Regions from separate parts of the Micromonospora cynarisoli genome, predicted to be linked through region 1. Evidence: riboswitches for the same ligand, from Rfam matches in the RefSeq annotation. Region 1 holds a riboswitch; the other holds the start of a gene.
The links. Region 1 has a riboswitch for cobalamin ahead of Q2K16_RS01000 (peptidase). Riboswitches for the same ligand answer to the same signal wherever they lie in the genome.

Region 1 (14,700 bases):
TGGTGGTGAGCCGGTCGAGGGTGTCGTAGCTGAACTGTTTGGTGCTCTCGTAGGTCGGGCCGGCGGTGGTGCCGTATCCGATGAAGGTGGTGCGGCCCAGGACGTCGTACTCGGTGACTGTGGTCTTGCCGCGTCGGTCGGTGGCCGAGACGACCCGGCCGAGCACGTCGTAGGTCTGGTGGGCCTGCTTGCCGCGGGGGTCGGTGACGGTGACGGGGCGGTCCGAGCTGTCGTAGGCGACGCTGGTGCTGTTGCCGCGGGCGTCGGTGACCGTGGTCAGGTTGCCGTTGCCGTCGTAGCTGAAGGTGGTGGCCCGGCCGAGGCCGTCGGTGCTGGTGACGACCTGGTTGTCGGGGTCGTAGCGGACCTGTTCCAGGACTCCGTTGGCGTCGGTGACCGCGACCGGGCGGCCGACGGCGTCGACGAAGCTGCGGGTGGTGCGGCCCAGCGGGTCGGTCACCGCGACGAGGTCGCCGTGTTCGTAGGTGTAGCGGGTGGTGTTGCCGAGGGGGTCGGTGAATGCGGTGACCTGGCCGGCGGCGTTGTAGGTGTAGTGCCGGGTGCGGCCGGCGGCGTCGGTGGTGGCGGTGAGGTTGCCCCGGTCGTCGTACTGCATCCGGGTGGTGCGGCCCTGGTCGTCGGTGACCGAGGTGAGCTGCCGGTACGGCCCGCTGGAGGTGAGGGTGGCGGACTGGGCGGCGGCGGTGCCGGTGAGCGTGGTGAGTCCGGTGAGCTGCCCGTCGGGTCCGTATCCGAGGGTGGTGCGGCGTCCGTACGGGTCGACCAGCGCGGTCGGCAGGTGGGTTGCGGGGTCACGGGTGGTGGTCGAGGTGCGGGCGTGGGTGGTGCCGGCGGCGGTGGTCTCGGTGGTCACCCGGCCGGCGGTGTCGAAGCGGGTCTCGCGGATGCTGCCGTCGGGTTCGGTGACCGCCGTCTTCACCACCTTGCCGGCGGAGTCGGTGGTGTAGGTGAAGCCGTAGGTGACGCCGCCGGGCATGGTCTGGGTGGCGACGCGGCCGGCGGAGTCGTAGCTGTTGGTGAGGTAGGTGATGCCCCGGGCGTCGGTGACCGTGGTCATCCGGTGCGCGGTGTCGTAGGTGTAGGTGGTGGTCCGGCCGCCGGGTGAGGTGACGGTGGTGAGCCGGCCGGCGGAGTCGTAGCCGTACTGCACGGCCCGGCCGGCGTTGTCCTGGGCCCGGGTGACCCGACCGGCGGTGTAGCTGAGTTTGATCCAGCGGCCGTTGGGTGAGGTGATCTGGGTGATGTCGCCGGCCTGTCCGCCGCTTGCGCGGGTGAGGGTGATCTGGTTGCCGTGGCGGTCCCGGATGGACTGTAGCGGGGTGTTCTCCCCGAAGACGTAGACCATGCCGTCGGTGCGGACGAGGTCCCAGCCGTCGCCGTTCCAGCTCATCACCGCGTCGCGGAACGGTCCGGTGGTGTCGACGGCGGTGAACACCGCGTCGACCCAGCCGGTGCCGGGGCTGGTCCGCACGAGGTGGACCTTGCCGCTGTCCGGAAGGATCAGGTCGGCCTCGACGTACTCCTGCCTGGAGTTGATGAAGATGCCGTAGGTGAAGTTCGCGCCGATGCCGAACTCGCGGTTCTGGGTGTCGTTCTGCCGGTAGGTTCGGGTGATCGAGATGGGCAGTACGTCGTTGACGGTCAGGTCGGTGTGTTCGTCGACGAACAGGCCGCTGGCCAGGTCGACCGGGTCGCCGCCGTCGTCGCCGTCCTCGCCGGGGCCGGTGCCGGCGGGGCGTTTGCCGCTGCCGTTGAACATCGCCCCGGTGAACTCCCAGACCCGCACGTCGGGGTCGGGCATGATCTGCCGGCCGTCGGGGGTGACGGTGCCGTGGCCGTAGATGTACCAGCCGGCCTGCGCGCCGGTCACCGCGCAGACGGCGGGGGTCTTCGCCGTGGTGGTGGGCTTCTTCGGGTAGGACTTCACGGGCGTCTTGACGCAGGGCCGGCGCCCCGGGTCGTAGTCCCAGAAGTCGAGCCGGCTGCCGGGGGCGAGGCCCTGGGTGTTCGGGTAGATGATCTGGGCGCCCTTGGGCAGGATGACCGCGCCGCCGGGCTGCACGGTGAAGTAGACGGGGGTGCGTACCCCGGCCGGGAGTGGGAACGGCGGCTGGTCGACGGGCAGGGCGGTGATGGACAGTTCGGTGACCCGCTTGCCGGCCCGGTCGCGGATCACCGAGCCCTGGGGCAGCCGCACCTCGAAGCCGGGGATGGCCGGGGTGGTGATGACGGTCTGCTTGCGGGTGGGTGAGGGGAAGCGGACGCTGTTGGCGGTGTCGAGGCGGGTCATCCAGATCGGGTAACCCAGCTCGGTGGTCTCCCCCGCCCGCAGGTCCACCCCGGTTTCGAAGCGGCCGAACGCCCGGCCGGGGCGGCTCGCCGTCTTTCCGTCGATGACCAGGACGTGGTGGCCGGCGGTGAGCCCGGTGAGCAGGAACCGGCCGGTGGCGTCGGTGCGGGTGCTGCGCCGGCCCACCGTGAGGGTGACGTCGGTGAGCGGCTCGCCGTTGAGCAGCAGGGCCTGCCCGGCGAGGGCGGTGACGCCCCGGTCGGCCCGCAGTGTCGGCTGGAGGTGGCCGTGGGCGCCGGTGCGGTGGCTCGACCAGTCCTCGCCGGCGAGGTTGAACCGGTCCGGGGTCCATGCCTCGGTGGGGTCGCCGGCGGGCCGGGCCGGTGTCTTCGTCGACGGTGTCGTCCTCGCGGCGGCGGCTGCGGCCGGCAGCCGTACCTCGCCGGTGATGGTGCCGACGGTGCCTGCGGACGGGTCGACCAGGACGGTGTACGTGCCGGCCACCGGGAGGGTGACCGCGCTGAGGGTGCAGGTGTCGCCGCAGTACACGCTGCTGCCGAGGTTCGTGCCGTCCGGTTTGCGGATGACGGCCGTGGCGTTGTAGCGGCTGTAGGTGCCGGCGGTCATCGCCACGGTGACCACCTGGCCGGCGCTGCCGGGGAAGGTGAGGGTGGCGTTCTGGCCGGGAATGGTGGTGGTCAGGGTGGCTGCCGCACCGCCGGGGGTGACGGCTGCGGTGGCGTCGGCCGGGACGTCGTGGACCTGGAGGGTGACCGCGCCGGTGTACATGCCGTCGGGGTTGAGCAGGATGCTGTACGTGCCGGCCACCGGCAGGGTGACGGCGTCGAAGAAGCACGTCGCCCCGCAGTACGCGCTGCTGGTCAGGTTCGTGCCGTCCGGTTTGCGGATGACCGCCGTCGCGTTGTAGGTGCCGTAGCTGCCGGCGCTGCCCTGCACCGCGATGCGCTGCCCGGCGGTGCCGGGGAACGACAGCACCGCGTTCTGGCCGGGGGCTGCGGTGGTGAGGGTGACCGCGCTGCCGCCCGGGGTCGTGCCGGCGGCCACGTCGGCCGGGACGTCGTGGATCCGCAGTGAGACCGTGCCGGTGTACATGGCGTCGGGGTTGAGCAGGATGCTGTACGTGCCGGCCACCGGCAGGGTGGTGACGTCGAAGAAACACGTCGCCCCGCAGTACGCGCTACTGGTCAGGTTCGACCCGTCCGGCTTGCGCACGATCGCCGTCGCGTTGTAAGTGCCGTACGTGCCGCCGGTGCCCTGCACCACGATCCGCTGGCCCACCGCGCCGGTGAAGGACAGCACCGCGTTCTGCCCCGGCGCGGTGGTGGTCACCGGTACGGCCGGGCCGCCGATGGTGGTGCCGACCGTCGTGTCCGTCGGCACGTCGTAGACCCGCAGGGTCACCCCGCCGGTGTACATGGCGTCGGGGTTGAGCAGGATGCTGTACGTGCCGGCCACCGGCAGGGTGGTGACGTCGAAGAAACACGTCGCCCCGCAGTACGCGCTACTGGTCAGGTTCGACCCGTCCGGCTTGCGCACGATCGCCGTCGCGTTGTAAGTGCCGTACGTGCCACCGGTGCCCTGCACCACGATCCGCTGGCCCGCCAGGCCGGTGAAGGACAGCACCGCGTTCTGCCCGGGGGCGGTGGTGGTGAGGGTGACGCCGGCTCCGCCGGGGGCCGTGTCGGCGGTGACGTCGGCCGGCACGTCGTGGACCCGGACGGTGAGCGCGCCGGTGTAGGTGGATGCCGGGTCGATCAGGATGCTGTACGTGCCGGTGACCGGGAGCACCGTCGTGTCGAACAGGCACGTCGCCCCGCAGTACGTGCTGCTGGTCAGGTTCGACCCGTCCGGCTTACGCACGATCGCCGTCGCGTTGTAGGTGCCGTACGTGCCGCCGGTGCCCTGCACCAGGATCCGCTGGCCTGCGGTGCCGGGGAACGTCACCACGGCGTTCTGTCCGGGGCTGACGGTGGTGACGGTGACCGGGTCGCCGCCGGGGGTGGTGCTGACGGTGGCGTCGACGGGCACGTCGAACACCTGGACGGTGAGGCTGCCGACGGCTGCCGCCGCCGGGTCGACCAGCATCGTCCAGGTGCCGGCCGTGGCCAGGGACACCGAGCTGAACGAGCAGCTCGTGGTGCAGGAGGAGGAGCTGACCGTGCTGCCGTTGGGTGCGCGCAGCGTCGCGGTCACGCTGCCGCCGCCGAACGCGCCGGCGGTGAGGCTGACGGTGACGACCTGCCCAGCGGTGCCGGGGAACGACACGACGGCGTTCTGGCCCGGGACGGTGGTGGTCACCGACACCGCCGCCCCGCCGGGAGTGGTGGTCGCGGTGGTGTCGGCGGGCACGGCGTACGCCCGGGCGGTGAGCGTCCCGACGGCGGTCGTCCTCGGGTCGACCAGCAGCGTGTAGGTGCCGTCGACCGGCAGGGTGGTGGTGTCGAGGAAACACGACGTGCCGCAGGAGGTGTTCGACACGACGGTGCTGCCGTCGGGACGCCGCAGCGTCACCGCCGCCTCGGACGAGCCGAACGTTCCACCGGACAGCTGCACCGCCACCCGCTGCCCCGCGCTCGCCGGGAACGACACGACCGCGTTCTGCCCCGGCACGGTGGTGGTCACCGACACCGCCGCCCCGCCGGGGGTGGTGGTCACGGTGGTGTCGGCGGGCACGGCGTGCACCCGGGCGGTGATGGCGCCGACGACCGTGCCCTTCGGGTCGACCAGGATGGTGTAGGTGCCGGCCACCGGCAGCGCGGCGGTGTCGAGGAAACACGACGTGCCGCAGGAGGTGTTCGACACGACGGTGCTGCCGTCGGGACGCCGCAGCGTCACCGCCGCCTCGGACGAGCCGAACGTTCCACCGGACAGCTGCACCGCCACCCGCTGCCCCGCGCTCGCCGGGAACGACACGACCGCGTTCTGCCCCGGCACGGTGGTGGTCACCGACACCGCCGCCCCGCCGGGGGTGGTGTTGGCGACCGCGTCGTTGGGCAGGTCGTAGACGCGGGCGGTGATCGCGCCGAGGGTGGTGCCGGTCGGGTTGACCAGCACGGTGTATGTGCCGGTGGTCGGGAGGGTGATCGCGGTGAACGAGCAGCCGGTGCCGCAGTAGTTCTCGCTGACCAGGGTGGAGCCGTCCGGGGCGCGTAGGGTCACGCTGGCGTCGTAGGTGCCGAAGGTGCCGCCGCTGAGGGTGACCGAGACGACCTGCCCGGCCGTGCCGGGGAAGGTGATGGTCGCGTTCTGGCCCGGGACGGTGGTGGTGACCGACACGGCCGCCCCGCCGGGGCTGGTGGTCGCCGAGGCGTCGGCCGGCACGTTGTGGACCTGGACGGTGGCCTGGCCGAGGTAGGTGGTGTCCGGGTTGAGCAGGATGGTGTAGGTGCCGTCGACCGGGAGGGTCACCGTGTCGAAGAAGCACGACCCGCCGCAGTACGCGCTGCCGGTCAGCGTCGACCCGTCCGGCCTGCGCACCACCGCCGACGCGTTGTACGTGCCGTACGTGCCACCGGTGAACTGCACCGACACCCGCTGCCCGGCGGTGCCGCCGAACGCGACCACGGCGTTCTGGCCCGGGACGGTGGTGGTGACGGTGACCGGGGCGCCGCCTGGGCTGGCGGTCGCCGTGGCGTCCGCCGGCACCAGGTGGACCTGCACCGCGGCCTGGCCGACGGTGACCCCGTCGGGGTTGAGCAGGATGGTGTAGGTGCCGTCGACCGGGAGGGTCACCGTGTCGAAGAAGCACGACCCGCCGCAGTACGCGCTGCCGGTCAGCGTCGACCCGTCCGGCCTGCGCACCACCGCCGACGCGTTGTACGTGCCGTACGTGCCACCGGTGAACTGCACCGACACCCGCTGCCCGGCGGTGCCGGCGAACGCGACCACGGCGTTCTGCCCGACGGTGGTGCTCACGGTGACCGCGCCGGCCCCGGGGGTGGCGGTCGTCGTCGTGTCGGCCGCAACGTCGTGGACCTGCACGGTGACCGCGCCGATGTAGCTGGTGTCGGGGTTGACCAGGATGGTGTAGGTGCCGTCGACGGGTAGCACGGTGGTGTCGAAGAGGCACGACTGGCCGCAGTATCCGCTGCCGGTCAGGTGGGAGCCGTCCGGTTTGCGCACCACCGCCGATGCGTTGTAGGTGCCGTACGTTCCGCCGGTGAGTTGGACGAGGACCCGCTGGCCGGCGGTGCCGGGGAACGAGATGACGCTGTTCTGGCCGGGCACCGTCGTGGTCGCCGTGACCTGCGGGCCGCCGGGTGTGGTGGCCGCCGTGGCGTCGGCGGGCACGTCGTACACCTGGACGGTGATCGCTCCGGTGGTGGCGGTCTGCGGGTCGACGACGAGGGTGTAGGTGCCCTGGGTCGGCAGGACGGTGGTGTCGAGGAAGCAGGCGGTGCCGCAGGAGCCGTTGGAGACGACCGTGCCGCCGCCCGGCTTGCGCAGCGTCACGGCGGCGTTGTAGGTGCCGTAGGTGCCGCCGCTGAGTTTGACCGAGACCCGCTGTCCGGTGCTGCCGGCGAAGGTCACGGCGGCGTTCTGCCCCGGCACGGTGGTGGTGACGGTGACCGCTTCGCCGCCGGCCGTGGTGTCGGTGGTGGCGTCGGCCGGCACCTCCCGTACGGTCGCGGAGATCGAGCCGGTGGCCGTGCTCGCCGCCGCCAGCAGCAGCGTGTACGTGCCCGCCGTGTGGGCCGTGACCGTGTCGATGAAGCCGGTGGCCCCGACGCACCCGGCCGACGTCGCGGTACGCCCGAACGGGTCGAGGAGTTTGGCGGTGGAGATGCCGCAGGAGCCGAAGGTGCCGTCGGCGAGTTGCACGCTCGCCCGTTGTCCTTCGGTCAGGTCGAACACGACAAGCGCGATGTCGCCCGCGCTGGGGATCGGCACGGAGGTGGTGACGCCGAGCGCGACCCGGGCGGTGTGCGCCACGTCGGCCACGGTGTAGGGGGCGGGCGCGACGAACACGTCGGCGGCGCTCTGTCCGCTGCCGTGGGCGGTGCGGACGCCGATGCGGCCGGAGGCGACGCCGGTGGGGACCTCGACGGTCAGGTTGCCGGAGGCGACGGTCGAGGTGAAGGCGCGGGTGCGGTTGAGGGTGACGGCATTGTCGGCGGTCTGGGCGGCGAAGCCGGTTCCGGTGACGGTGACGGTGCTGCCGGGAGTCACGACGGAGGGCGTCACGGCGGTGACGGTGGGCGCGGACTCGTCGGGCCCGGTGACCACGAAGGACTGTGGGCTGGTCGCGGTGGCCCCGCCGACGGTGACGGTGACCAGGCCGGTGGTCGCTGCGGCGGGGACCCGGGCGACCAGACGCCGGCCGGTGGCTGTGGTGACGGTGGCGGGGACGCCGTTGAACGCGACGGTGTTCTCGGTCGCCACGGTGGAGAAGCAGCCACCTTCCAGGGTCACCTCGGTGCCGACGGCGGCGCGGGCCGGCACCACCGACAGCAGGGCCAGGGCGGGGGTGCCGTCGTTGCTGACCGAGGTGGTGTTGCCGGTGGGGTCGTACCGGTAGCGGGCGGTCCGGCCGCCCTGGTCCTGTACCCCGGTCAGTTGTCCGGCGGCATCGTAGGCGTAGCCGATGGAGTCGCAGGAGACCGAGGCCGGCACCATGTTCGGCAGGTCCGCCCGGACGGCGAAGGCCAGCAGCAGAACGAGGGTGGCGAGCGTCGCGGTGGCGCGCAGCCGGGCGCCTGCCCAGACCCTCGATCGGATGGTGCGGCGGTCGAGCGGTCCCGACATGCTGCCTCCTCAGACGCAACTTCTGGTGGCAAGATAGGCGAGATCCATCAACCGAAGTAGATGGCGGGGTGAACAGCGCATCCCTTAGGTAGATCACCCACGGTGATTTGGTCTTCCACCGGCAGAAACGGTCTGTCGTCCCGCCGGGGGTGTCGGCTATAGGACAGTTGATTGTGTAGTCCGATCACGGGCAAAAGTGGGCAGGTCAGGGCTCTGCCGATTGATGAGGGATGGTCAGCACTGGCACCGTATGCGGCATGAACGGTCGACGTGTCGGCTCGGAGGGGATATAAGGCATGACAGAGCGACACTCGTGCATCCTCGACCGGCCGTGGCCGGCCCGCGCGACCGTGCCGGCCCGCCACCCGGCGGAGTTCGACCAGCAACCGAAACCGCGTCGGCCGCGCCCGCACGCCGATCCGCGCGGCCCAGCGGGAACGGCGACCGGCCGGTGAGCAGGCCGCCGGACCTGGTTGCCGCCGAGTACGTGCTGGGCAGCGTGGTGGTCGAGCGGATGCCCTGGTAAGCGGCGGACTGGCTCGCCGAGGGGCACGACGGGCCGGCCCTGCGTGAACTGGCCGGACTCGACGGCACCGACACCCGACTGGTGGGCGAACTGCTGCCCGCCGCCCTCGCCGAGGTGGGCGTAGGCGTTCCGTCCGCGGCGGAAGCGGCGGACACCTGGCTGGCCACGCTGGCGCAACGACTGGTCGACGGTGAGATCGACGAACGCACCGTCAGCGAGTGCGCCTCCGCCTTCGTCTCCGAGCATGGGGACCTCGACGAGATCCGGCACAGCCCGTTCACGGACCTGCTCGTGCTGGTCGACCAGTGGGATCAGGACGGGGGACGCGGCAACCAGGAACTGGCGGCTTCGGTCCGCCGGCTGTGCCGTGACCACCTTTCCCGCGTGCCGGCTCCGTCGGGGGGTGACCTCACGAGCGTGGCCATGGCAGCGCGGCGCGGCGAACGGTCGGCCTTCGCCGGCTGCTCAACGCCTGGGATGTCGTAGGCGTCCACGACCCACGGACGAACGTCGACGAGTACGACTGCCTGATCGCACCGCTGCTGTCGAGGCTGACCGCCGGTGCCGGCGCGGAGGATCTTGGCTCGTACCTGTCGGCGGAGATCCGTGGCCACTTCGGGATGACCGTCAGCGACGTCGCGACCCGCGCCTTCGCGCGACGTCTGCTGGCCTGGTGGGGCGTCGGGCAGAAGGCGGCCGGTTGACGTGGCGTGACGTGCCCGCGCCGATCCACCGGCGCGACAACGTCGCCTCGTCGCCGCACATCCCAGTGTCGATAATTGCGTCGTCATAGGGGAACAGCGAAGTCGGGCAGCACGAATCCGGTTTCCGACAGTGCGATCTTCGCCGACGGCTCCCGGCCGGCACGGCATTCACCAGCACCAAAGCGTAATGTGATGAATGACTCGTTGCATACGTGTGACCGACCTGGATCGAAGGAGTCCGCACCATGTCCGGGCAGTACTCGCGGCGCTCCTTTCTCAGCGGGGTGCTGACCTGTGGCGCAGTGAGCGCTGCGGCGGTCTACCTGCTGCCGGGCGGACATCGTCCGCCACCGGTCGAGCTTCGACTCGCCACCGGCGCCGACCCCACCGGGGCACGGAAGCTGCTGATGGACATGTGGAACCAGGCCAACCCCGACACCCCGGCCCGGTTCACCGACGAGGTCGAGGGCGGTTCAGGCGACGAGCGCACGAGGCTGTTGACGGCAGCCCGGAACGGCAGTGCCGACATCCTCAACCTCGACGTCGTCGACATCCCCGAGTTCGCCGCGCAGAAGCTGATCACCCCGATCCGGTTGACCGACCCGAACTTCCTGACGTCGGTGAAGAACCTCCACCAGGTCGACGACACCCCCAACAGCTACTGGGCCGCACCGCTCAACACCGACGTCGGCATGCTGTTCTGGCGCAACCCCGGGACCGGGCGGCCCGATGAGGTGAACTTGTCGGTCGTGCTCGACACCCTCGCCGACAAGGGCTCGTTCGTCGGCCAACTGCGCCCCAACTCGTCGAACTACAACGAGGGTTTCCTGGTCAACATCCTGGAGCACGCCCTGTCGGTGAATCCTGACCTGCTCAGCTCGACCGGTGAGCTCCTGTTCGAGCTGAAACCCTGGCAGAGAGCGCTGCAACCGTTGCAGGCGGCCATCGGGGCCGGGAAGGTCCGGCTTTCCAGCGACGAGAACGCGAGCCTGGACACGTTCGTTGAGGACAAGCCGACGTTCATGCGTAACTGGCCGGTGAAGTACCGCGAACTCCAGCAGCGTAAGGACCCTGACCTGCTGGCCGGAAAGATCACGGTGTACCCGCTGAAGTCCGGGGTGCTCGGTGGGCAGAGCCTCGCCCTGGCGCGCACCTGCCCCCACCCCGACCAGGCCCGGCGGTTCATCGACTTCATGACCGGCACCGCGGCCCAGAAGATCCTCGCCGGGCACGGCTTCGCCCCGACCCTGGCCGAGGCGTACAACGACAGGAACCTTCAGGCGGTCATCCCACACCTGGAAGCACTACGCGGTGCGGTGGAGAATGCCCGGCCCCGGCCGATGCACCCGGGATACCGCACGTTCGCCGAGGTCTTCGTCGACCACACCGCCCGGATGCTGCGCGGTGAGTCCGACCTGACCTCGGAGTTCATCGCCGCCATGAAGGCGGCGCTCGGATGACCGCAGACCGGGTGGAGGAGGGTCCGTGAAGGTCGAGCCGTGGCAGGTGCCGATCCTGGTGATGGCCGGCATCATCCTGGCGGAGTTGGTGATCAGGGTGATGCCGCGCCGTTGGACGGCGCACCTGGCCCAGCAGCAGGTCCGCACGGTGGCGCTCGGCGGGTTGGCGGTCCTGGTCATCGTCGTCGGGGTGTTGGCGCTCGGCCCGGACCTGGCCGACCAGATCGCCAGTGTGGCGGCAGCCGTCGCCGGGTTGGTGGCGCTCTGGCTGACCTACCGGTCGTACCAGTTGCAGACCGCGGCGAGCCCGGACACCACGGCCGGCTCGGCGCGCGACGCCGCGGAGCCGCAGGCCGCGGCGACCACCGGTCAGCCGCCCGCTCGGTGAACGGCTGTTGCGTCGGCAGATACCGGAGGGACGCACCAGCGGCGCTGCCGGCGGGCCGTGTCCTGGTTCGGCAGGTGCCCGTGCACGCTGTGGGCGGGCGTTCAGGAGGAGCAGGTGTTGAGCATGGTCTGCAGGGCGGACTTCTCCGATGATTGCAGCCGTAGGCCCCAGGTGTACTTCACGGTGATCCACATCTTGCTGTAGGTGCACCGGTAGGCCGACAGCGGCGGCTGCCACGTCGACGGGTCCTGGTCGCTCTTGGACTGGTTGACGTTGTCGGTCACCGCGATCAACTGCGGGCCGGACAGGTCGTTGGCGAAGCTCTGCCGGCGGCTGGTCGTCCAGGAACTCGCCCCGGAGCGCCACGCCTCGGCCAGGGGGACCACGTGGTCGATGTCGACGTCCGACGCGGCGGTCCAGGTCGCCCCGTCGTACGGGCTGTACCAGCGGCCCGACGTGGCCTGGCAGGAGGAGTTGACCACGACCGACGTGCCGTCGCGTTTGAGGATCTGCTCACGGGTGTCGCAGCTGCCGCTGACGGTGATCCAGTGCGGGAACAGGTCCCGGGAGTAGCCGCTTGTGGAACCCTCGGCGGCGACGGTGAGAGCGTTGAGCTGCGACTGCGCCGTCGCCTTCGACGGGATGCCCGGCGGCGTCGCCGACGCCGTTCCCCCGATGCCCGCCGAGAGGGCTGCGCCGACGAACGTGGCGAGGGCCAGCGTCACGGCACGCACCCAGGGTCGGGCCTGCCTGGGCGTCTTCGTGGTCGGTCCTGACATGCCATGCCTCCAGGTCACCATCGACAGCAGATGCACTTAACATCTTCGATGAATATGACAGCAGGATGGCTTCATCGTGAAGAGCCGCAAAGATCGGGAGTAACGCCAGCGCCGTGCCGCAGCCCGCACCACGTCGTCGACTGGTCCGTGGCTGCCGGATGCCCAGCTCGTTCACCAGGTCATCGTGCGTCTGCCGGTCGATGACCGGCGTGAGCCCGCAGGGAGCAACGATCACGCCGACTGTCACCGTAGGTGTTTGATCGGTGGCGGATTGACATCCGCCGTCGTGGGAGATCAGACTGTCGCGACAACTCCATCAACGCGTGTGCGTGGGGGAAGTCCGGTCGAAGTCCGGCGCTGGCCCGCAACGGTAGGTCGTCGAGGTGGCAGACACCCTGACGGCGAGCCCGAATACCCGCCGCACGCGTGATTTCCGTTCCCCACCCGTCGTGGCCCACGGGTCGGAGGCCGGTCGATCCTGCCTGCCGGTGGTGGTCGCCCGGGTTCTGACGACCGCCGGGCCGGAAAGGCGCTTCCGATGGTCGTCCGCCTGAGCCGGCACCGCCTGCTCGCCCTGTTCTGCGGCGTAATCGCCGCTCTTCCCCTCGCCGCACCTGCGACCGCTGCGCCCGCGCACCCCGGTGTCGACCGGGCCGGGGCCGCCGCCGGCTGGCTCGCGCGGCAGCTCGTCGACGGCGAACGATTCGAGGTGGTCTTCGACGGCGTCGCCTACCCCGACCAGGGGTTGACCCTCGACGCGGTGTTCGCCTTCGCCGCCGCCGGTGTCGCCGACGACTTCGGGGCGCAGGCACTGGACTGGGTCACCCGGCCGGACGTCCGCGACGGTTACGTCGGTGACGGCGGCACCGAGGCGTACGCCGGCGCGACCGCGAAGCTCGCCCTCGCCGTGCAGGTACGCGGGGGCGACCCGACCGACGTCGGTGGGGTCGACCTGATCGCCCGGCTACGGGGGCTGGAATCGCCCAGCGGCCGGTTCACCGACCGGTCGGCGTACGGGAACTACAGCAATGCGTTCAGCCAGTCCTTGGCGATCCTCGCCCTGGACCGCACGGTGCAGGGCGCGCCTGCGACCGCCGCCACCTGGCTGGCCGGGACCCGCTGCCCGGACGGCGGATACCCGCTGCTGCCCGCCGAGCCGGTGTGTGTCTCCGATGTGGACGCCACCGCGCTGGCGGTGCAGGCGCTCCAGGCGGCGGGCCGCCCGGCGGCCGCTGCGGCCGGGCTGCGCTGGCTGGTGTCGGTGCAGGGCGTCAACGGTAGCTTCGCCGACTCGTCGGGTGTCCCGAACGCCAACAGCACCGGGCTCGCCGCGCAGGCGCTCCGCACCGGCCACCGGCCGTTGGCCTGGGCGCGGGCACGGGCGTTCCTGGTCAGCCTGCAGGTGGGTTGCGGCGGGGTGCCGGCCGACCGGGGCGCGGTCGACCTCGACGGCGGCACCTTCGACCCGGCCACCGCCACCCGCGCCACCGGCCAGGCCGTCCTGGGCCTGACCGGGGACGGCTATGCCACCCTCTCCGCTGCGGCCGCCGGTTCCGGCGCGCCGGTCCTCACCTGTCCGTGACCTGTCGCCCCGACCTGAACCTGGGAGGACCTGTGTTCCGTCTCCGATCCATCGTCCGCGTACGGCTCGCCGGCCTGGTGGCCGCCGCCGTCGCCGCCGTCGCTCTGACCGCCGTGGAGCCCGCGCCGCAGGCGGCGCACGCCGCCGCCTGCACCGGCACCTCAGGGGTCACCGTTGTGGTCGACTTCGCCGCGCTCGGCGGGGGTGTGCAGGTCGCGTGCGCCCTGGGCGACCCGGCCACCGGGGTGGCCGCCCTGCAGGGGGCCGGTTTCACGGTGACCGGCACCTCGCGCTGGGGTCTGGCGTTCGTCTGCCGGATCAACGGCCAGCCCACTTCCACGACCGAGCCGTGTGTCAACACGCCGCCGGCCACCGCCTACTGGTCGTACTGGCATGCCCCGGCAGGCGGGTCGTGGTCCTACAGTTCCTCGGGCGCGAGCAGCTACAACCCGGCGCCGGGCAGTGTCGAGGGCTGGTCGTTCGGGGCGGGCGCACCGCCGAGCATCGCTGTTCCCTGATCCTGGTGTGACCGGCGCGTCGGCTGCCGGCGGCCGCCCTGGCGTCCTGCGACGCCAGGGCGGTAGCGTGTCGGCATCCGGTGCGCCGGGTATACAACTGCATACGTCCCGTGTGGGGGGAAGCCGGTAGAAGCCGGCGCTGACCCGCAGCCGTGAGCGAGTGTCCTCTCGCGAGCCGGAATGCCCCGCCCGGGACGAGCGGCTTCCACTGTCGAGGTTTACAGGGTGAGGTCCGGGCTGCCGTCGACGGTCCGTTCACCCCGCTCACCGCAGTACGCGGAGCGGGGTGACGTGTCCGGGGGTGTGGTCCGGAGTTCTCACCGACCGCTCTGTGAAAGGCAATGCCATGCTTCTGTCCCGGCGTCTCGCCACCGGTCTCGGCGCGATCGTGGTGACGACTGTCGTCACGGCCTCCACCGTGCCCCTGGTCGGGGTGGCCGCGCCCACCCCGGCTGATGCCGCCGCCGCGCGTGACGCCACCTCGTGGTTGGCAGGTGAGTTCACCGACGGCACGTTGCCGGGACCGTTCGGCGGTCAGGACTGGGGCCTGACCATCGACGGCATCATCGCGATGTCCGCCACCGGCGGGTCGGTGTCGACGCGTCAGGCGGCGACCGGGCAGGTCGCCGCGCACGTCCGGTCGTACAACAGCTACGACGACTGGGG
Region 2 (14,700 bases), 1.8 Mb from region 1:
GGAACTGGCGGCGCGGGTGCGCACCCTGCTCCGCCGGGCCCGGTCCGCGGCTGCGCGGCCCGTCGCGCCGCCCCTGCGGGTGGGCGACCTTCTCCTTGATCCGGTACGCCACGAGGTCACCGTCGCGGGCACCCCGGTGGTGTGCACCCCGGGCGAGTTCGCCCTGTTGAGCGCGTTCGCTGCGGAGCCGGGTAGAGCGTTCAGCCGCGACCAGCTGCTCCGCCGGCTGCACGGGCTCGACTCGTACGTCACCGCCCGCACGGTCGACGTGCACGTGATGAACCTGCGCCGAAAGATCGAGACGAATCCGCGACGCCCGGCACGGCTGCTCACCGTGTACGGCATCGGGTACAAACTCGCCGATGGCTGAGTGGTGCGGACGCGGCAGCCTCCTGGTCCGGCTGCTCGCCCTCAGCGTGGTCATCTCCATACTCTCGATCTCGGCGACCGCCTGGCTCGCCGTACGCGACACGACCCGGGCACTGCAACAGGAGCGCGGCCGGGCGCTCGCCGACGACGCGCGGATCTACAGTGCCCTGCTCGGGTACGCCGCGACGCACCACGACTGGACGGGCGTGTCGCCACTGGTGCGGTCCCTCGCGGCCGACACCGAGCGACGGATCGTCCTGACCGACCGCGACCGCACCCCGCTCGCCGCGTCCGGTGCGGGGGCCCTGCCGCAACGGGCCTCCGCCACCGTCGACCCGCTCGACGTCGACACCGAGCTGGCGGGGACGGCGGGAACCGGCGGCATCGACGCCCGGGCCACCGGCCCGTACCAGCTACCGGAGGCCGAACGGACCGCGCTACGCAGATTGGCGGTGAGAGCGCTGGACTGTCTGCACGGTCCGGTCGACCCGGCCCCGATGACCGCGGCGGAAGGGTTGCTTCCGGTCCGTGCCGATGATGCGGAGATCGTCGTCGCCGCCAGCGGCCGGCCCCGCATCGCGTCCCGAGGCACCACCGTCACCAGTGACATCCGGTGCGCCGGGGAGTTCGACGCGTTGGCTGAGCCGACCGCCACCGAGCGACAGGCGCTCGACCAGCTCGACGACCTGGTCAACACCTGCCTGGCCCGCCAGCGGATTCCGGCGGTGCGAACCGACCTCGACGGACAGTGGACCCCGGCCGGGTCCGGCCTGGTCACCACCGAACGACGCGACGACGTCGACGGCTGTGTCGCCGCGGCCCGACGCACCCAGATCGCCGACCACGTCGCGCCACCCGTGTTGCTGTTCGTCACCGACCCGGGTACCCCGGTGCCGGTCGGTGCCTTCGACCTCACCCCGGCCAACCGGTTGCGGATCTTCGGGGTGGCCGGGGTGGTGCTGCTGGTCGCGGTCGGCGTCACGGTGCTGGTGGGGGTACGCCTGGTCCGACCACTACACGCGTTGACCGCCGCGGCCGGGCGGATGCGCAACGGCGACACCGCGGCACGCGTGCGGGTCGCCGGACGCGATGAGATCGCCCGGCTCGGCAACGCGTTCAACGAGATGGCCGAGCAGCGGTGCCGGGTCGAGCAACTGCGCCGCGACATGGTCGGCGACATCGCCCACGAGATGCGTACGCCGGTGACGAACATCCGCGGCTGGTTGGAGGCAGCCGAGGACGGGGTGGTCGAACTCGATGTGGACCTGGCCAGTTCGCTGCTGGACGAGGCGCTGCTACTCCAGCACGTCATCGACGACCTTCAGGATCTCGCCGCAGCCGACGCGGGCGAGCTGAAACTGCACCGGCAACAGGTCGAGGTGCCCAGACTGCTGCGCGAGGTCGCGGACGCCTTCGCTCCCGCCGCCGAGTCCGCCGGGGTCGCGCTGGTCGTCGACGCCGCACCCGGCACGCTCGACGCCGATCCGATCCGGCTCCGGCAGGCCATCGGCAACCTGATCACCAACGCGATCCGGCACACCCCCGCCGACGGCCAGGTCACGCTCTCCGCCCGACACCGGGCCGCGTACGCCGAGATCGTCGTGGCCGACACCGGGCCGGGGATTCCGGAGGAACAGCGTGACCTCGTCTTCGAACGGTTCTGGCGGGCCGAGAAATCCCGCAACCGGCGGACGGGCGGCAGCGGTCTGGGGCTCGCCATCGTCCGCAAGATCGCCGAATCACACGGCGGCAGCGCAGCGGTCTCCGGCGCCGCCGGAACGGGAGCGGTGTTCACCCTTCGCCTTCCGGCCGCATCCGGTCAGGCCGACCCGCCGCATGGACCTGCCCCGCTCTCCGACCGACCCTGACCCCGCACCGCCGTGGGACTGACAATGGTCGGGGCTGGCCGGTCACGGGGACCGTCAGCGGTTCACGGGATCTGGTACGTGCCGCCGCACGCCTCGGCGAGAGTCGACCCGAACAGCGCCGCGGGCGTGTACGCACCCGGTTCTCCCTGCCCGTCCAGCAGCCGCCGGACCACCTCGGCGGGCACCGTCGCCGTCCAGGACTGGGCCTCGCCGACCCGCAGCCAGCCCTCGCGGATGCTGCCGTCCGGCCACTGGACGACCGCGTGGCCCCAGGAGTGCTCGCGGGGCTTCGGGCGGGCCCTGGTCGGTACCGTGGCGAGCCGTCGCCGGAGGAGGGCGCGCACCGGGCCGATCGCGAGCAGGGCGGTCGCCACGGGCAGCGCCGCGCGGATGACCGGGGAGGACGGAGCCTCGCTCGATGCGGCGAGCACGTCCGCTGCGCCGCTGGCCCGCTGGGCGGCCATCAGCTCGCCCAGCGGCATGCCGGCGGTGGTCACCGTGGACCCGTCGGGCAGGACCAGTCTCATCGGGTCGCCGGCGAGAGGGGCGGGGGTGAGTCGTCCGTCGCGGTACCGGCGGCCCTGGAACCGCCCACCGCCCTCGACCCCGGGGATGCCCTCCACGAGGGTGGCGGCCAGGGCGTCGCCGACTACGCCGTCCTCGGCGGCCAACGAGGGCACCATGTCGACCCGGACCCGTCGGGGTGTCGGCCGCCCCTCGCAGAGCTTCACCACGACGCTCTCGGTGGCGGTCACGCCGAACCCGGCTCCCGTGACGGCTGTGCGTCCCGCTGCCGTCAGCTCGCCGTGCCGGCCGAGGACCGCCGACACCGAGGCCAGATCGTTGGCGAGGTCGAGGTAGTGGCCGGTCGGGAGGCACGCGTCCAGCAGGGGCAGGGCCGTCTCGATGAACGGTCCGACGGTGTTGACCACCACGGCCGGCCGCTCCCGGCGGATCGCGGCCACGATCTCGCGGACCGAACGGGCCACTATCGTGGGCAGCCCACCGGCGGCGGCCTTGAGCCGTTCGGCGTCCCGGCCGACCAGCACCGGCTCGATGCTCCGTCGGCGCAGTTCGGCCGCGACAGCGCGCCCGCTGCGGCCGGTGCCGCCGAGGATCCATACGTCGGTCATGGCACAGCTCCGCCCTGGTGCGGCATCCGCCCCAGTGACGACACGCCGTGTCATCACCATACCGATGACGACATGCCATGTCATCACGACTACACTGGGATCATGGCCCGATGGCGACCGGATGCCCGCGAGCGGCTGCGGCAGGCGGCGCTCGAACTCTTCGCCGAGCAGGGCTTCGCCGCGACCACGGTGCCGGCGATCACCACGCGGGCCGGTCTGACGACACGCACGTTCTTCCGGCACTTCGCCGACAAGCGCGAGGTGCTCTTCGCGGACGAGGCCGAGATCGGCGCCTTCGCCACTGAGCTCATGACCACGGTGCCCGCCGACGAACCGCTGACGTTCATCGTCGCAGGCCTGCACACGCTCGCCGAGACCCACTTCGAAGGGCGCAAGGACGACCTGCGGCAACGGCGCGCCATCGTGGCGTCCGACCCGGGGCTGCGCGAACGCGACCAGCACAAGCGCGCGATGCTGGCCCAGGTGATGCGGGACGGCTTCCGCGCCTGCGGCCTCGACCCGCTCCGGGCCGACCTGCTCGCCGAGACAGCGGGAACCCTGATGTACGTGTCCGTCGCCGAATGGCTCGACACCGACGACGGTCGCCGGCTGGGCGACATCATCGACGCCGCACTCGCCACCTTGCGGGCCGAACTGGACGGGCTGCCGACCTCGAACGGTCAGGTTGCCTCGGAAGGATGAGGCCGGCACGAGCGGGACCGGTCCGGTCCGGGTGCCGCTCGTCGGGTCGGGGCGTCGCCGCCAGGTCCTCGTGCGCGGAGCGCTGGGACGACTCCCCCACCCGCCGCACCTCGTCATCAGGGGTGACCTCACCCTGCCCGGCCCGCACCACGAATCCGGCCGACCGGCAGGCCGTCACCCCCGGGTCCTCATCCCCCGGTCGGCGAACTGGCGGTACGCCACCGCGCCACCGCCACCCAGAGCGAGCACGACGAAGGACACCACCGACGGGATGACCCACCGAGGTCGTCGCCGCGGCACCTCGGCGGCGGACCCTGCCGCGGTGCGAACCCCGACGAGCCCCCGAAAACCCCGCCACCGCCGCGGTGAGCACCATCGACCAGGGACACGTGAAGCACTCCTTCCGATACGATGAGCTACATCCGTCCCCATCTATGAATGCCTGGGATCGACCGATGACCGCTACCCGAGCGGACGGCGCGTCCGCCCTGATGCCGGACCCGGGTCGGGCCCGCACACTCGACGAGCTCACCGCGGCGTTGAGGTCCCTGAAGCTCTGGGCCGGAAACCCGTCCTACGAACGGATCACCAACCAGGTCAACCACGCCTGGCGGGCCGCCGGTCGCCCGCCCAGCGAGTGGACCAAACGGCCCACGGTCGTGGACTGTTTCAAGCCCGGTCGGCGACGGCTGAACACCGACCTCGTCACCGCCATCGTGCAGGCACTGCACCCGGACGAGGGATACGTGCACCAGTGGCGTCAGGCACTACGGGTGGTCGGCGGGGAGGCCCGGGCCGCCACGGTGGTACGGGTCCAGGACCGGCTGCCGCCCGACCTCGCCGGCTTCACCGGGCGCGCCACCGAACTCGACCAACTCCGGCACGCCCTGAACCACCACACCACCGGCGCGATGGCGGTCGCGGCGATCGAGGGGATGGCCGGGGTCGGCAAGACCCAGCTCGCCATCCACGCCGGACACCTCCTGATCCGGGAGTCCCGCTTCGATCGGACACTCTTCGTCAATCTGCGCGGGTTCTTCCCCGACCCCGCCCGACCTCCCGCCGACCCGGCCGCCGTCCTGGACGGCTTCCTGCGCATGCTCGGCGTACCGGCCCACCAGATCCCCCACGATCTGCCCGCCCGCACGGCGGCGTACCGCGACCGGCTCACCGGCACCCGTACCCTGATCGTGCTGGACAACGCCGCCGACGTCGACCAGGTCCGGCCGCTCCTCCCCGAGGTCCCCGGCTGTCTCACCCTGATCACCAGCCGGCGGATCCTGTCCGACCTGCGGCCGGCCACGCGCCTGATGGTCGACGTGTTCGCCGAGGACGAGGCCGTCGACTATCTCGCCCGGGTCGTCGGCCAGATCCCGATGGGCGACGACCCGGACGCGGCGGCGCGCATCACCCGGCGCTGCGGTCGTCTCCCCCTGGCGCTCGACCTGACCACCGGACACATGCGGGCCACCCCCGGCTGGACCCTCACCGACCACGCCGACCGGCTCGACGAACGCCACCGCCAGCGACGCCTGGAGACCGGCGTCGAACTCGCCCTCGACCTCTCCTACCATCATCTGCCCACCGACCAGCGGCGGCTGCTGCGGCTGCTGGCGCTGCACCCCGGGCAGGACACTGACGCCTACGCCGCCGCCGCCCTGACCGGCACCGACCTGGACACCACCCGCACGCACCTGGACCACCTGCGCCGCGACCATCTCCTCCAGCAGTCCGCCTCGGGCCGCTACACGTTGCACGACCTCGTCCGGGCCTTCGCCATCACCCGCGCACACGACGAGGTCCGCCCCGCCGACCGCCGGGAGGCTCTGACCCGCCTGTTCGACCACTATCTCGCCACGGCGGCCAGCGCGATGAACGCCCTGCACCCCGCCCAGGCGCACCTCCGCCCCCAGATTCCGCCGACCGGCACACCCGCCCCTGACCTGACCGACCCGGACAACGCTCTGGCCTGGCTCGACACCGAACGGCCCACCCTGGTCACCGTCGCAGCCCACACCGCCAACCACGGCTGGCCCACCCACACGACACGCCTCTCCCGCATCCTGTACCGCTACTTCGCCGGCGGTCACGGCAGCGACGCCGTCACCGTCCACAGCCACGCACACCACGCGGCCACGCACACCGACGACGTCACCGAGCAGGCCCACGCCCTGACCGATCTCGGCGTGGCCTATCTCTGGGTCGCCCGGTACGAGTCCGCCGTCGAGCACCTCACCACGGCCCTGCACCTGTTCGGCCAGACCGGGCACGGGTTCGGGCAGGCCCGGACCCACACCAACCTCGGCGTCGCCGAACAGCGGCTCGGCCACTACCGCAAGGCCGCCGCCCACTTCGCGCAGGCCCGGACCGCGCACCTGCGGGCCGGCGACCAGACCGGCCAGGCCCGCGCGTTGAGCAACCTCGGCGACGTCGAACAGCGGCTGGGCCACTACCGCAGGGCCGCCCGGCACCTCCGACAGGCACTCGCCCTGTACCGACGCAGCGGAGACCACGCCGGTGAGGCGGTGTCGCTGGCCAACCTCGCGGAGGTCGACACCCGATCGGGCCGGTACGGGGCGGCTGCGGAGAACCTCGACCGGGCGCTCGTCCTGTTCCGTCAGGCCGGTCACCGCAACGGTGAGGCCTGGGCGCTGGACGGGCTGGGCACCCTCCACCGGCACCTCGGACAGCCCACCGAGGCCGCCCGGCATCACCGGCAGGCCCTGACGATCCTGGAGATGACCGGCGACAGGCACGGCGCGGCGTGGGCGCTCAACGGGCTCGGCGAGGCCACGCTCGCCGCCGGCCACGCCTCCGACGCGCTCACCCACCACACTGCCGCCCACACCATCGCCGCCGAGATCGGCGCCCGGGACCAGCGGGCCCGCGCCCAGGCCGGGCTCGCCGGCGCCCACCGCGCCCTCGACCGGCGCGACCGGGCCCGTGACCACTACCAGCATGCCCTGGCCATCTACACGGACCTCGGCACTCCCGAAGCCGACCAGATCCGCGCCTGCCTCGCCGCCCTCGACGACGTGGGCCCCCACAGCTGACCGCGCGGTCTCCAGAGCCGCCCTGTTCTCCGGAGACCGCACGTTCCTGGCGGCTGGGATCACCCGCCGGCCCGTCGACATCCCGCTGGGGAACACGTCGGTGTGGGGCAGGTCGGATGGGTGTTGCCGGGTACGCAGACCGGTGGTTGCACGGGGTTGGCGTCGACGTCCGGTCGTTGGAGTCCGAGGTAGACGGTGGAGGCGGACACGCCGAGCACACCGACGTCCAGGGCGCACGTGTCCAGCCACAGCGTGGCGACCTGCCGGGTGCGGCAGACCTCCTGCGCCCACAGCCTGGTGTTCTGGTTGAGGTTGCCGGCGTAGAACGGTGCCGTCGGGTTGCCCACGGCGACGGTGGTGCAGGGTTGCAGCAGGGTGGCGGAGGGGCTGACCCGCCAACTGTTGCCGAACCTGTCGTAGAGGTCGGAATGGGAGAGCGGAACGCGCAGGGCGTCGCCGTCCCTGATCTGCAGGTAGTGGGGGTCGTCGTTGGGGTTGCCCAGGAGGCCGCGCACCGTCGGCGCCCCGGGTCCGACGCCGACGCCCAGGTCGAGGTACCCGGTGTTGGCGGTGGCGCGGACGCTGTTACCCGACGGGTCCTTGAACGTGTACACGTTGTTGACGCGGTCGATCGCCACCCCGTTGGGCAGCAGCAGTGACCCGCCGGTCGGCAGACTGGTGGTGGTGCCGTTCACCACCAGCCGCGTCCCGTCGCACAGCGCCAGCCTCGCGTTGCCCATCCTCAGCGCGACCGACCGGTTGACCGAGGTGTTGGGCCAGGTCGCGCCACCGGACGCCTTGCGGGTCTGCACCTCGAACGTCGAACCGGCCTGGGCCTCGACGAAGTCGCCCGTGGCCTGGAAGTCGTAGAACAGGCCACCGAACGTGTACTGGTGGGTGTCGCCGACGACCGCGGCGATGCGGCAGGCCGACGCCGCCGCCGGCCCCTGGACCGACTCGTTGATGACGACGGCCGGCGCCGGGCTCGACGGGACCGGACCCGGGGGGCCGAAGTTGAGGTTGTTCCGCTCACTGCTGAAGCCGAAGTTCTGACAGTCGGGCTTGACCGGGCTGCCGTCCTCGACGGTCGTCCGGACGTTGAAGCTCGCCTCGGGATTGAACCTCGCCGTGGAGCCGTGGCCGTAGCCGAACACGTTGAACTCGACCTGCGTCCACTCCGAGGCGGGTTCCTGGGGATCCGCTGGTGAAAGGTGGAGGATGCCCGCCCCCGTGGACGAGTAGATCCGTCCCGACCCGTCGTTGAAGGTGACGGTGTCGGTCTCCTGCCCATCGGCCGTCTTCGTGACCGCGCCGTCCAGTCGCAGCGCCGGCCTCGCCATGCTCTGGATCGGCAGGTAGGGAAGCTGGATCGCCTCGGTCTTGCGCGAGCAGTGAGTTTCGGAGTCGTCCGGGGCCTCGGTCCACCCCGGTGGGCACGGCTGGCCCGGGTCCGGGTTGTAGTGCAGCAGCCAGTACTCGACGTAGAGGCGGCTGGGACTGGGATCCGGATTGGGATTGCCGCCCCTGGTGCCGTCGTTGGCGAACACGAACTGCTTCCAGCCCCGGCACAGGCCGGCGGTCGGTGAGCCGTTGCACTCCTGGACCCTGAGGTGGTTGGTGTTGAGCTGAAACGAGTAGCTGCCCGGCATGGTCGGCCCGTCGGTCGGGACGCTGGTCACGCTCAGGTTCTGCTGGTTCACCTTCTCGAAACTGCCGGACGCGCGGGTGATCGGACCGGCACCCGCCGGTCTTCCCGTCACGATCCCGATCCCGCCACCGACGTCCCGCCGTGGAGCCTGTTCGAGGTTCGGGGCCATCGGGGCCGACGGCGGGGCCACACACCCGGTCTCCTGCCACACCAGCTCGGGATACGTTGCGGTGAAACAGCCCTGCGCCGACGGTCGCGGCACCCTCACCATCCTCGCATGCCAGCCCTGAAGATCCCCCTGGGCCGCCGGTGGCCTCTCCTCCCCGCTGGCATGCACCCCCATCCCCAGCAGGACCGCCGCGATCGCGATGCCCACCAGCCCGGACGGTGACCGGCGTTCTCGCGGTAGCAATCTCATCATCGTTCCCTCCCACCGCAGGTGGAATAGCTCGGCGCCCGTCCTCGGGGCGGGCCTCGCCGACGAGCGTCGCGCGCCGTCGGGCCGTACGGGGGAACCCCATACAAACCCATACCTGCCCGCCCTGACCGTTGCATCGACGTACCCGAATTAGCTGTTCGGTTGGTCGGTCACCCGTCGTAGCCACCGGTCGTGGTGCACCGCCTCGGCGAGGGGCCGGCGTCGTCGCCAGCCGTGCCGTTCCAGGTCGGGTACGGCCTCCAGGTGGGTGACCGGCCCGACGCAGAGCCAGGCCACCGGCCGGATGCCGGCCGGCACACCCAGCAGTTCGGCCAGGAACGACTCCCGGTAGAAGGAGACCCATCCGACGCCCAGCCCCTCGACTGTGGCGGCGAGCCACAGGTTCTGGATGGCCAGGCAGACCGAGTAGAGGCCGGCGTCGGCGATGGCGTGCCGCCCGAGCACCGCTGGGCCCCCGCGCTGCGGGTCGTACGTGACGACGATCGACAGCGTCGACTCCAGCACCCCGTCGATCTTGATGCGCGCGAACCGTTCGGCCGCCGCACCGTCCAGGGTGGCGGCGAACGTGGCCCGCTCGGTCTGCACGTGCCGGTGGAACCGGCGGCGGACGGCAGGGTCCCGCACCAGGACGAAGTCCCACGGCTGGGAGTGGCCGACGCTGGGCGCGGCGTGCGCGGCGTCGAGGATCCGGTGCAGGGTGTCGGCAGGCACCGGCTCCCCGGTGAACTGGGCCCGGACGTCCCGGCGGCGGTGGATGGCGTCGTAGAGTTCCACAGGCAGGCTCCCGCTGCGCTCGGCCCACCCTCGACGGATGGGCGGTCGACGCGAGGCCGGTCTTCGGACTCCCGGATCAACGCCGACCCGTCCGCCTTCCCAGCCGTACGGCCAGTGGCTGCGCTCCTCGCGCCTGGACGGTCGCTCCCCGGTCACCGCGGCGGGCCCGTGCCGGATTCACACCGGCTTCCCGATTCTCCCCGCACCGCGGGGCACCTCGCACGATCATGCCGCCGCCGATGCTAACCCGCGTCGCCGGGCCTGGTCGCTGTCTTCTTGCGCGGGGCGTTGAACGCCAAGGCCCACGCCTGTAGCCTGCTCACCCCTCGCCCCGGTCATCTGACCATCACCACCCCGCCGGCGACACCCCTCACCACCCGGGGACAAGGATGGCCGCCGCCACGAGCAGGAACGTCGGCCACGTCGCAGCCGTGCCGAGCAGAACCGCCGACCTGACCCGGCTCATCTCCAACAGCCCCCAGAGCACGAACGCCCCCACGACGCCTCTGACAAGCTCTGACAGGCGACCAGGCGAGTGGTCAGCACCGCACCGGCACGGCCAGGAGCAGCCGACGTCGGCGTCGCGGGTGGCGGACCCTCGCTCATCCGGCTCCGCCCACCTGAGGATCAACGGCGGTCACGACACACTGTGGGCAGCCGGTTCCACCAGCGTCCTCGCGACGTTCGGAAGGCAACCGGTCAGGGCTGGAGGTTCTCCAGGTCGGTGAGCAGCTTCGGGTGGGTCGGCGTCCAGCCGAGGGTCGCCCGGGTGTGTGCGCTCGACGACGGCTGATCGGCGGCGAAGATTTCGCCAAGCGGGCCGAACGTCTCCTCGGGCATCTGCTGCACCGGCAGGCCGAGCCGCCGCCCGATGACCTCGGCGATATCCCGCACCGCGTCGCCCTCGTCGTCCACCGCGTGCCAGGCGGTGCCGGCCGGCGCGTTCTCCAGGGCGAGCCGGAACAGCACGGCGGCGTCGACCGCGTGCACGGCCGGCCAGCGCTGGGTGCCGTCGCCCGGGTAGCCGGAGACGCCCGACTGCCGGGCAAGCTGGGTGAGCAGCCCGGCGAAGCCGCCCTCGCCGTGGTTGTGCACCGTGCGGGGCAGCCGGATCGATGAGCTGCGGACACCCTGAGAGGCCAACGCCAAGATCGAATTTACGGTACGCCCGCGGCCCCCGACCGGGCCCTCGAGCGGCAGCGGGTCGTCCTCGGTCGAGAGCCGGCCGGCCACCCAGGGCGTGCCGGAAACCGTCACGAGCGGACGGTCACTGCCGATCAGTTCCTCGCCCAGAGCGGTGAGCGCCGCGGTCTCCTCGGCGACCGCCGCGGCCACCGCCTCGGGGCTGCTGAAGTCATTGCTGAAGGCGAGGTGGATCACGCCGTCGGAGCGGGCCGCGCCGGCTCGCACGACGTCGAGGTCGGCCAGGCCGCCCCGGAGCGTCTCGGCGCCGGCTGCCTCGGCAGCCTTGGCCGAGGTGTCGGAGCGGGTGAGCGCGAGCACCCGGTGCCCGTGTGCGAGCAGTTCGGCGACGACCGCCGAACCGATCAGCCCGGTGCCGCCGGTGATGAAGACCTGCATGGACGCTCCCGAAAGTGATGGGACTCTTGTCCCGTCACCGTAGCACGTGACGGGACAAGAGTCCCATCACTTATGATGGACGACATGGCACGTTGGGAACCGGGAGCACGCGAGCGGCTGATCGTCGCCGCCGTCGACCTGTTCGCCGAGCGGGGCTACGACGCCACCACGGTCGCGCAGATCGCCGAGCGGGCCGGCGTCACCAAGAGCACGTTCTTCCGGCACTTCCCCGACAAGCGCGAGCTGCTGGCAGCCGGGCAGGAGACGCTGAGCCGGCTGCTGGCGGAGGGCATCACCGAGGCGCCGGCCGACGCTACCCCGCTTGAGGCGGTCGCGGCCGGCCTGCAGCGGGCGTCCGACGCGATGGGCCCGCTCAACCGCGAGATCGGACCCCGACTCAAAGCGGCAGTCGCGGCGAGCACCGAACTGCAGGAGCGCGACGCCCTCAAGAGCGTGAGCATGGCCGCCGCGATGACCGCCGCCCTGACCGCCCGCGGTGTCCCCGACGCGGCCGCGGCACTGGCCGGGGAGCTGGGCTTGCTCGCGTTCAAGCGGGGCTACGCCGAGTGGGCCGACACCGACGCCGACCACGGGCTGGCCCGCTACACGCTGGCCGCCCTGAGCGAGCTGCGCGCGGTGACCGCGACACTCGGCTGAGCCGGCGTGCGGATCTCGGGCCGGTCTCCGGCCCTGCGCGTCGGGCACCGGCCGGCCCGCCGAACCGGCCAGCCATGAGCAGCAGCACCGGCCTTCCTGCGGACCGCACAAGGTCGGCGACCCGGCGGGAGGTGGGCCGACCAGGCAGCATACGATCGATTTCCCTACCGACCAGGTAGGGTTTCAGGTCCCTGGGTGGGCATCCTTGGAGGCTAACGGTGAGTGGAACACCCGCGTCGAAGCAGTCGGCACCGCTGCGAAAGCTCGGCTTCCTGACCATCGGCCTGTTCGACGAGGCCGACCCCCGCACCGGCCACGAGGCGACACTCCAGCTCATCGAGTTGGGCGAGCAACTCGGCTTCGACAGCACCTGGGTACGCCACCGCCACCTCCAGTACGGCATCTCCTCACCGATCGCCGTCCTGGCGGCGGCCTCACAGCGGACCCGGCACATCGAGCTCGGCACCGCGGTCATCCCGCTCGGCTGGGAGAACCCGCTGCGGCTGGCCGAGGACCTGGCCACGGTCGACATCCTCTCCGGCGAGCGCCTGAACCCCGGGGTGAGCGTCGGCCCACCGATGCACTACGACCGGGTCCGCCGATCGCTCTACCCGGACACCGCCGAGGCGGAGGACTTCAGCTACACGCGGGTACGACGGCTGCTCGACCTCGTTCGCGGTGAGCCGGCCAGCGACGTCGAGGGCTTCGAGGGTTTCGAACAGTTCTCCCGCCGGGTGCAACCGCACTCCCCCGGCCTGGCCGCCCGGATGTGGTACGGCGCCGGCAGCCTCCACTCCGCCCGCTGGGCCGGCGAGCAGGGCATGAACCTGCTCACCAGCAGCGTGGTCAAGGCCGAGGAGTCCACCGACTTCACCGAGATCCAGCTCTCACACATCCGGACGTTCCGCGCCCACCACCCCGACGGCGGACGGGCTCGTGTCTCACAGGGACTCGTCGTCATCCCCACCGACACCGCCACCCCGACCCAACGTGCCCGCTACGAGGAGTACGCCCGGCAACGCACGCCCCGAACCGCGTCACCCCAGGGTCCGGCCCGGATGATGTTCGCCCCCGACCTCGTCGGCCCGTCGGAGCTGATCGCCGAACGACTGCTCGACAACGTCGCGTTCCGCGAGGTCGACGAGGTTGCGTTCGCCCTGCCCTTCACCTTCACGCCTGCCGACTACGCGCAGATCCTCACCGACATGGCGACCCGGCTCGGCCCCGCGCTCGGGTGGCACCCCAGCCGCTGACGCGGGCCGGCCAGGTTGAGCAGGGAGCCCACTGCCCGGCCTGCGTCGCAGGTCTCTGGTCCGGATTCTCCCCGCGCGGCCCACGGAACAGGGTGGACTGCCTCCGGTCAGCCGTAGTCTGTGTTCGTGAGCGACACCGACCGGGAGACTCTCCGTACCGTCTTCGGGCAGGACGCCGCCCGCTACGACCGCGCCCGGCCCGGCTATCCGGACCGGCTGTTCGACGATCTGGCGCGAATCGCCGGCCTCGACGCCGGCGCGCGGGTGCTGGAGATCGGCAGCGGCACCGGCCAGGCCACGCGGGTGCTCGCGGAACGCGGTTACGCCGTCCACGCCGTCGAGCTGAGCGCGGAGATGGCGGCCGTCGCGGTCCACAATCTGCGTGGCCTCCCGAACGTCACGGTCGAGGTGGCCGCGTTCGAGGAGTGGGTGGCCCCGGTGACGCCGTTCGACCTGGTCCTCGCGGCTACCGCGTTCCACTGGATCGACCCGGACATCCGGGTGGGCAGGGCGGCGGACGTGCTGCGGCCGGGCGGCACCCTGGCCGTCATCCACACCGAGCATGTGGCGGGCGGCACCGAACGGTTCTTCGTCGACGTGCAGGGCTGCTACGAGCGGTTCGACCCGAGAACGCCGCCGGGCCTACGCCTCACGCCGGCCGCCGACCATCCTCGCGACTCGGCGGAGATCGACCAGTCCGGACGTTTCGGTCCGGTCGAGTTCCTCCGGTACGAGTGGGAGCAGTCGTACACCACCGCAACCTACCTGGACCTGCTGATGACCTACTCCGGCACCCGCTCGCTTCCGCAGCCCGACCGCGACCGCCTGCTGGCCTGCATCGGTGGCCTCATCGACCGTGCGCACGAGGGTGTCGTCACCAAGCGGTACCTCACGCAACTCACCCTCGCCCACCGGGTGTCCTGACACCTGCGCTACGACCGGCCGGCATGCTGGCCGGAGTACCGGCCGCTCAGCCAGCACCTGCTGGCCATGCTCGACACCGCCGCCGAGTACGGCGACCACGGGCACCTGGCCCCGCTGGCGGATGCCGCCGCCGGTGTGGCCAGGGCCTTCAACCACAGCGGCGAGAGCGGGGCCGGCGGGAGGCGCCTCAGCGGAGCGGCTGGGCACCGATGACGGACAGCATCTGGAGCTTCTCGTAGCTCTCGCTGCCGGGAACGGCGGTGTAGACCATCAGCGAGTGGGCCTGGTCCGGGTCGACC

Region 2: linked by a shared signal. The riboswitch ahead of bluB (5,6-dimethylbenzimidazole synthase) and the one ahead of Q2K16_RS01000 (peptidase) in region 1 are both predicted to bind cobalamin.

What each region holds. Positions count from the first base shown of each region.
Region 1 is NZ_CP130426.1:273,275-287,974, reverse strand. It holds gene Q2K16_RS01025 (pre-peptidase C-terminal domain-containing protein) at 1-8,077, opposite strand, end outside; gene Q2K16_RS01020 (hypothetical protein) at 8,685-9,089, shown strand; gene Q2K16_RS01015 (extracellular solute-binding protein) at 9,553-10,767, shown strand; gene Q2K16_RS01010 (hypothetical protein) at 10,793-11,155, shown strand; gene Q2K16_RS01005 (HNH endonuclease family protein) at 11,257-11,934, opposite strand; cobalamin riboswitch at 12,244-12,371, shown strand; gene Q2K16_RS01000 (peptidase) at 12,473-13,516, shown strand; gene Q2K16_RS00995 (hypothetical protein) at 13,549-14,034, shown strand; cobalamin riboswitch at 14,128-14,241, shown strand; gene Q2K16_RS00990 (prenyltransferase/squalene oxidase repeat-containing protein) at 14,381-14,700, shown strand, end outside.
Region 2 is NZ_CP130426.1:2,110,553-2,125,252, forward strand. It holds gene Q2K16_RS08630 (response regulator transcription factor) at 1-370, shown strand, start outside; gene Q2K16_RS08635 (sensor histidine kinase) at 363-2,237, shown strand; gene Q2K16_RS08640 (saccharopine dehydrogenase family protein) at 2,300-3,370, opposite strand; gene Q2K16_RS08645 (TetR/AcrR family transcriptional regulator) at 3,473-4,072, shown strand; gene Q2K16_RS08650 (tetratricopeptide repeat protein) at 4,528-7,125, shown strand; gene Q2K16_RS08655 (hypothetical protein) at 7,185-8,885, opposite strand; gene bluB (5,6-dimethylbenzimidazole synthase) at 9,342-9,986, opposite strand; cobalamin riboswitch at 10,024-10,221, opposite strand; gene Q2K16_RS08665 (SDR family oxidoreductase) at 10,686-11,567, opposite strand; gene Q2K16_RS08670 (TetR/AcrR family transcriptional regulator) at 11,652-12,224, shown strand; gene Q2K16_RS08675 (LLM class flavin-dependent oxidoreductase) at 12,443-13,477, shown strand; gene Q2K16_RS08680 (class I SAM-dependent methyltransferase) at 13,604-14,401, shown strand; gene Q2K16_RS08685 (helix-turn-helix transcriptional regulator) at 14,589-14,700, opposite strand, start outside.